2 linked regions of the Victivallis sp. Marseille-Q1083 genome follow. The protein of the gene in region 2 interacts with the protein of the main gene of each other region in a pairwise test. Links are inferred from orthologs where the notes say so. Each region holds a gene or a part of one and is shown on either strand. Other genes may lie near its edges.

The links.
Region 1: the proteins of HWX74_RS00365 (region 2) and HWX74_RS01595 interact in binary tests that used the Escherichia coli proteins (3 or more experiments, as listed by UniProt). The link is inferred for Victivallis sp. Marseille-Q1083 from one-to-one orthologs.

Annotation. Positions count from the first base shown.
Region 1 is NZ_CAHJXL010000001.1:420,152-423,390, reverse strand. The notes cover bases 119-3,034. They hold HWX74_RS01595 (ATP-binding cassette domain-containing protein), read right to left. Parts: upstream 2,481-3,034; coding sequence 756-2,480; downstream 119-755. Other genes in these bases: hlyD (secretion protein HlyD), read right to left, coding at 2,482-3,034; HWX74_RS01600 (ABC transporter permease), read right to left, coding at 119-759. Also shown: more of HWX74_RS01600, read right to left, coding at 1-118; more of hlyD, read right to left, coding at 3,035-3,239. UniProt on the Escherichia coli protein: Part of the ABC transporter complex YbhFSR that could be involved in efflux of cefoperazone. Probably responsible for energy coupling to the transport system.
Region 2 is NZ_CAHJXL010000001.1:105,134-108,275, reverse strand. What follows is about bases 97-2,915. They hold HWX74_RS00365 (electron transfer flavoprotein subunit beta/FixA family protein), read right to left. Parts: upstream 1,996-2,915; coding sequence 1,198-1,995; downstream 97-1,197. Other genes in these bases: HWX74_RS00360 (HD domain-containing protein), read left to right, coding at 2,223-2,915; HWX74_RS00370 (electron transfer flavoprotein subunit alpha/FixB family protein), read right to left, coding at 203-1,195; HWX74_RS00375 (FAD-linked oxidase C-terminal domain-containing protein), read right to left, coding at 97-191. In the rest of the region: more of HWX74_RS00375, read right to left, coding at 1-96; more of HWX74_RS00360, read left to right, coding at 2,916-3,142. UniProt on the Escherichia coli protein: Required for anaerobic carnitine reduction. May bring reductant to CaiA.

The sequences.
Region 1 (3,239 bases), 310 kb from region 2 along the record:
AGAGCCGCGGAACGGCACCTGGAAGAGCAGGATGATCGCCGCCACCGACAGAATCAGCGACACCATGCCCAGCAGAAAATAGGGGATCAGTTTGCCGAGCAGCAATTCGCTGCGGGTGACGGCGGTGCTCAGCAACGCTTCCATCGTGCCGCGTTCCCATTCCCGGGCGATGACCAGCGCCGTCAGCAGGGTGCCGATCAGCGTCATGATCAGCGCCAGGGCGCCCGGCAGCAGGAAATTACGGCTCTCCAGTTCCGGATTGTACCAGACGCGAATATCGGCGTCGACCGGCGGAAGCTGTTCCCGGCCGCTCAATTTCTGCTGCTGGGCCAGCCAGTTGCTCCAGACGCCGAGGCAATAGTTGCGGACGAAGGTGGCGGTATTCGGCTCGCTGCCGTCGGTGATGACCTGCAAGGCGGCGTCGCCGCGCTGCAGCCGGGCGCTGAAATCGGCCGGAATGATGAACAAACCGCGCAGCGAACCGGCGATAAGAGCGTCCTCCAACTGCCGCCGGTCGGTGGCGGTGGTGATGTCGAAATCCGGATTGTTGATGAAGGCTCCGGCCAGTTCGCGGGCCGGGGCGGTCTGTTCCTCGATGACCACCCCGAGCCGCAAATGGTTGATGTCCAGGGAAACCGCGTAAGTGAAAATAAAGATCAGCAGGATCGGCAATACCAGCGCGATCAGGATGCTGCTGGGGTCCCGGATGATCTGGTAACACTCCTTGCGGATCAGGGCGTTCAAACGGGCGGGGTTCATAGCGGGTGCTCCCGGTCGAATTGTTTCACCAGGGCGATGAAGGCGTCTTCGAGCGTCGGTTCCGGCAGTTCCAGCGTGGTGATCCGCTGTTTCAATTCGTCCGGTGTGCCGTCGGCGATGGCGCGGCCGCGGTAGATCAGGCTGATCTGGTCGCAATATTCCGCTTCATCCATGAAGTGGGTGGTGATCATGATCGTCACGCCCTTTTCGACCAGATGGTTGATGTGCGTCCAGAATTCCCGCCGGGTGACCGGAGAGACGCCGGAAGTCGGTTCGTCCAGAAAGAGCACCGCCGGCTGGTGCATGACCGCACAGGCCAGCGCCAACTGCTGTTTGATGCCGAGCGGCAGTTCTCCGGCATTGGCTTTCAGGTAGCTGTTGAGGTGAAAGACTTCGACCATCCGGCGGATGGCCGTTTGCTGCGTGACGCCGCGCAAGCCGTAAATGCCGGAGAAAAATTTCAAATTCTGCAGGACGTTCAACCCTTCGTACAACGAGAATTTCTGCGCCATATAGCCCAATTTCCGACGGGCGGCGGCCCCGGAACGGGCCAGATCGGCCCCGTCGATCGACGCGCGGCCGGCGGTCGGTTTCAACAGCCCGCAAAGCATTTTGAAGGTCGTGGATTTGCCGGCGCCGTTCGGGCCAAGCAGGCCGAAAATCCGGCCGCGCCGGATGGAAAAGCTGATCCGGTCGGCGGCGGTAAAATTGCCGTAGCGTTTGGTCAATTGTTCGGCGGCGACGATGGCGGCGTCATCGCCGCCGATGGTTTGAAACTGGTCGGCCAGAGCGGAATTGCCGCCGGGGCCGCCGCCGAGCAGATCGATGAAAGCGTCCTCAAAACGTGGCGGAACCCGGGTGAGCGCTTCGGCCTGCGCGGCAATTCCGAGGCTCTGCAACGTCAGCGGCGGCGCTCCGGCGCCGGCGACCAGCCGCAAACTGCTGCCTTGAATGACGCCGTCGATGATCTGCGGGTGATTCAGCAGGTCGCCGAGCAGTTTCCGGCGGTCGCCGGCAATCCGCCGCACCTGGTAGACGCGGCCATCCAGGCGGCCGGTCAATTGGCCGGGCAGTCCGTCGAACAGCAGTTTCGCTTCATTGAGCAGGAGTACCCGGTCGCATTTTTCCGCTTCGTCCAGATAGGAGGTCGACCACAGCACGGTCATGCCGCCTCGCATCAGGCTTCTGACCATCTCCCACAAATCGCGTCGGGAAATCGGGTCGACGCCGACGCCCGGTTCGTCGAGCAGCAGCAGCTTCGGCTTGCCCAGCAGGGAACAGGCCAGTCCGAGTTTTTGCTTCATGCCGCCGGACAGGTTGCCGGCCAGCCGGTCGGTGAAACGGGTCAGATCGGTGAATTCGAGCATTTGCCGGAACAGTTTTGGTTGTTCCGTGACGGTGACGTCGTGCAGTTTGGCGTAAAGATTCAGGTTTTCCTGAACCGTCAGATCTTCATAGAGGCCGAACTTCTGCGGCATATAGCCGAAAAAAGCCGGTTGCGTTTTGCGCAGTTCCATCACGCTCCGGCCTTCGAGGCGGATTGTGCCGGCATCGGGCCGCAGCAGGCCGGTCATCAGCCGCAGCAGGGTCGTTTTGCCGGCGCCGTCCGGGCCGACCAGGCCGGTCAATTGGCCGCGGGGAAGCTGGACGGTCAAATCGGAAATCGCCGGCTGGCCGGCAAAGCTTTTGTCCAGACCGGAAATTTCAACGATGGAATCCATGTCAATCGGCCCGTTTGATCTGGATGGTCACCGGCATGCCCTGCAGCAGGCGGCCGTCCGGATTGTCGACGACGATCCGCAGCCGGTAGACCAGGTCGGTGCGCAGGGTGGCGCTTTCGACGCTCTTCGGGGTGAATTCCGCCACTGGCGAGATAAAGCCCAGTCTGCCGGAAATCGGCTGTTCCGGGTCGGAGTCGTTGTAGATGGCCACCGGCATGCCGGGCCGCAGCCAGCCGAGTTCGGGCTCCGGCACATAAGCGCGCACCCAGACCGGCGAATGCAGTGTGATCGTGAAAATGCCGCTGCCGGCGCCGACGATGGCGCCGGGCTCCTGGATGCGGGTCTGGATGATGCCGTCCGCCGGAGCTTTTAACGTGCAGTCGGCCAGATCGAAGGCCCGGCTGTTGACGACGGCCCTGGCTGACAGTACCTTGGCTTCGGCTGCCTGAATTTCTTCCTGCCGGAAACCGCTCCGGAGCAATTGCAGATTGGCGCGGGCCAGCGCCAGTTGAGCGTCGGATTCGTCACGCTTGGCCAGCGATTGGTCGAATTCGCGCTCGGAAATGACTTTGGTATCGATCAGCTCCGCGTCGCGGCGATGCTGGGCGACGGCGTTTTTCAACGTCGCTTCGAGGCTTTTTACCAATGCTTCGGCCCGTTCGATTTCCTCGGGGCGGTTGCCGTTCTGCAGTTTGGCCAGATTGGCCTCCGCCTGGGCCAGGTCGCCTTGAGCCAGGTGCAATGCCGCCCGGTAACCGG
Region 2 (3,142 bases):
ACGATGGCGGCGATTTCCGCCGCGGAACCCGGCCGCACTGCCGCCTCCGGCCGGCGGCGATGACCGAGGCCCGGCACTTCGTCGTGGGAAAAGGCTTCCAGCCGTTCCGGATCGTCGTAGAATACAAAAGGCGCGCCGACGATATCGGCGAGCGCGTTGGCGACGGCCGGTGTAACCGGGCGATATGCCATGGTGTTGTCGCTCATGATTTTTTCCCCGCTTTCAATTCTTCGGCCAGCAGCGGCAGCGCTTCGAATAAATTGCCGACGATGCCGAAATCGGCCACTTTGAAAATTTGCGCCTCCGGGTCGCTGTTCACCGCAACGATGGTTTCGGCGGTCTGCATGCCGGCCAGGTGCTGAATGGCGCCGGAAACGCCGACGCCGAGGTAAAGTTTGGGCATGATGGTCTTGCCGCTCAGGCCGACCTGGTGCGGATAGGAGAGCCAGCCGCGGTCGACGACGTCCCGGGTGGCGCCGACCGCCGCGCCGAGGATTTCCGCCAGTTGAAAGATCAGCGCCAGATTTTCCGCTTTTTTGATGCCGCGGCCGACGACGATGACTTTGTCGGCGTCCTGCAGCGTGAGCTCCTCGCGGTTCGGCGTGTAACTCAACTGCCGCATCCGGCAGGCCTGGGCGGCGGCAGGCAGCCTGCGGCGCTCGATGACGCCGGTGCGGCCCGGCTGCGGTTCGGCCGGCCGGGTGGAATGGGGCCGGATGGTGGCCATTTGCGGCCGGTGGACCGGACATTGGATCGTCGCCATGATATTGCCGCCGATCGCCGGCCGGGTTTGCAGCAGGAGACCGGAATCCGGCTCCAATTCAAGCCGGGTGCAGTCGGCGGTCAAGCCGGTGTGCCGGCGCATGGCGATATAGGGCAGCAAAGTCCGGCCCAGCGTCGTGGCGCCGGCCAGCAGGATGGCCGGCTCGAATTCGTCGAGGACGCCGTTCAATGCGGCGACATAGGGATCGAGCAGGAAGGATTGCAGCAATTGGTCCTCGACGGCGACCACCCGGTCTGCGCCGCAGGCGATCAGGCGGTTCAGTTCGGCGTCGTCGAAATGATGTCCCAGGACGATGGCGTTGACCGAACCATCCCGGACCAGCGCCGTTGCCCGGTTCAGCAATTCGAAAGAGATGCTCTGCAGCGCATCGTCCTGCTGTTCGGCCAGAATCCAAATATCGTTGTTTGACATTTTCAGATCAACTCCCGGGTTTGCAGAAACTGCCGCAACGCGGCGACATGCCGGTTCAATTGTTTCGAATCGCCGGCCCGCAGCAGCGTGCAGCGGCGCGTCAACGGCGGCCGGAAGATCTTGACCACCCGGGTGGGGGAACCTTTCAGGCCGATATATTCCTCGGGCAGCTGCAATTGCTGCTGGTTCAGGACCGGAATGGCGGCGGCTTTGGCCCGTAATTTGCCGTTCAGGGTCGGCAAGCGCGGTTCGCCGATTTCCTTGACGACCGTCAGCAGCGCCGGCAGATCGAGCAGCAGCTCTTCCCGGCCGCGTTCCAGCAGTCGGGTGACGACGGCCTGATTGTCGGCGAGGCGCCCGATGGCGCTGACGTAAGTGGCCGCCGGCAGCCCGAGAGCGGCGGCCAGCTCCGGACCGACCTGGCCGGTGTCGCCGTCGGTGGCGCGTTCGCCGCACAGGATCAAGTCGAAATGCCCCAGCGTCCGGATTGCCCGGGCCAGGATTGTGCCGGTCGCCCAGGTGTCGGAGCCGGCAAACGCGCGGTCGCTGATCAAGACGGCGTCGTCGACGCCCATCGACAACACCTCTTTCAGTGCTTTGGCGGCCTGGGGCGGGCCCATCGTGACGGCGGTGATGCTGCCGCCGCAGCGGCTTTTCAGCGTTAAGGCCGCTTCGACCGCATAGAGATCGAGCGGGTTGACGATCGTTTCGACACCCTGCCGGATGACGGTGCCGGTCGTCTCGTCCAGTTTGACTGCTTTGGTTTCCGGCACCTGTTTGATTGGTACGATAATCCGCATTGGCCTGTTTCCGGTTCGGTTTGTTTCATTGTAAAAAAATTATTCCTAATAATAGAATCGCTTCCGATAAAAGCAACCGGACAATTCATAAAATTGACGAAGTAATTTCCTTCGCGGCGGATCGGCGCGGACGATTTGGATTCGGTGAAAGAGCGCTTCGACGGCTTGCAAATCGTTGAATCGGGAGTAATTTGCTGTGTATTCGTCGTGTTTTGAAGGAAAATGTCATGGGAAATCATACTAAAAAAATTGCCGGCCTGCCGTTGCAGGCCGGTATCATCGATATCGGCGCCCATTCGGTGCGGTTGGAAATTTTTCAGATTCGCCGCGATGGCGCGGTGGAAGTGTTGGAAAGCTTGACCCGGCCGGTCAATCTCGGGTACGACTCTTTTCGCCGCGGCATCATTTCGTCGAAAAATATTAACCTGCTCTGTGCGATTCTGCAGGATTTCGCCGAGCGGCTGCGGGAGTACGACATCCGTTATTGCCGGACGGTGGCGACCAGCGCGATCCGGGAAGCGTTCAATCGCGACTTGGTCATCGACCGGGTGCTGTTGAGCAGCGGACTGCACGTCGAGGTGCTGGAAAACCAGGAAGAGACCCGCTTGATTTATCTGGCGATGAAAGAGGAGCTGCAGCAGGCCGGCCTGTTTGAGTCATTGCATTCGCTGGCGTTTGCGATCGGCACCGGCTCGTTGATTCTGATGTACTTCGAACAGCGGCAACTGAAATTCAGCGAAAGCATCACGCTGGGCAGTGTCCGCTGGTTCGATGAATACGGCCGGGCGGCGCTCAGCCCGGAGAAGATCAGCGAACTGCTGGAATCGCTGGATATCCGGCGGCGCCTGGAGGAGAATGCCGGTCTGCCGCCGGAGGCGCTGCTGACTTTGATCGGCATGGGCGCCGGGGTGCGGACGCTGGTAGATCTGGAGCCGGTCGGCGAAAAAGTCAACGACCTGGTCCGGATCAAGCCGGGGCAAATGCGCCAACTGCTGCAGCGGGCGGTCAAATGGCTGCCGGAAGAGCTGGTGGAGCGTCATCAATTGCCGGATTATCTGGCGATGAGCATCGCGCCGAGCGGCTGCATTATCGACTATTTTTTGAAGGAATTGAACTGCAAGGATCTGCTGTTTTCCGAGATCACTAC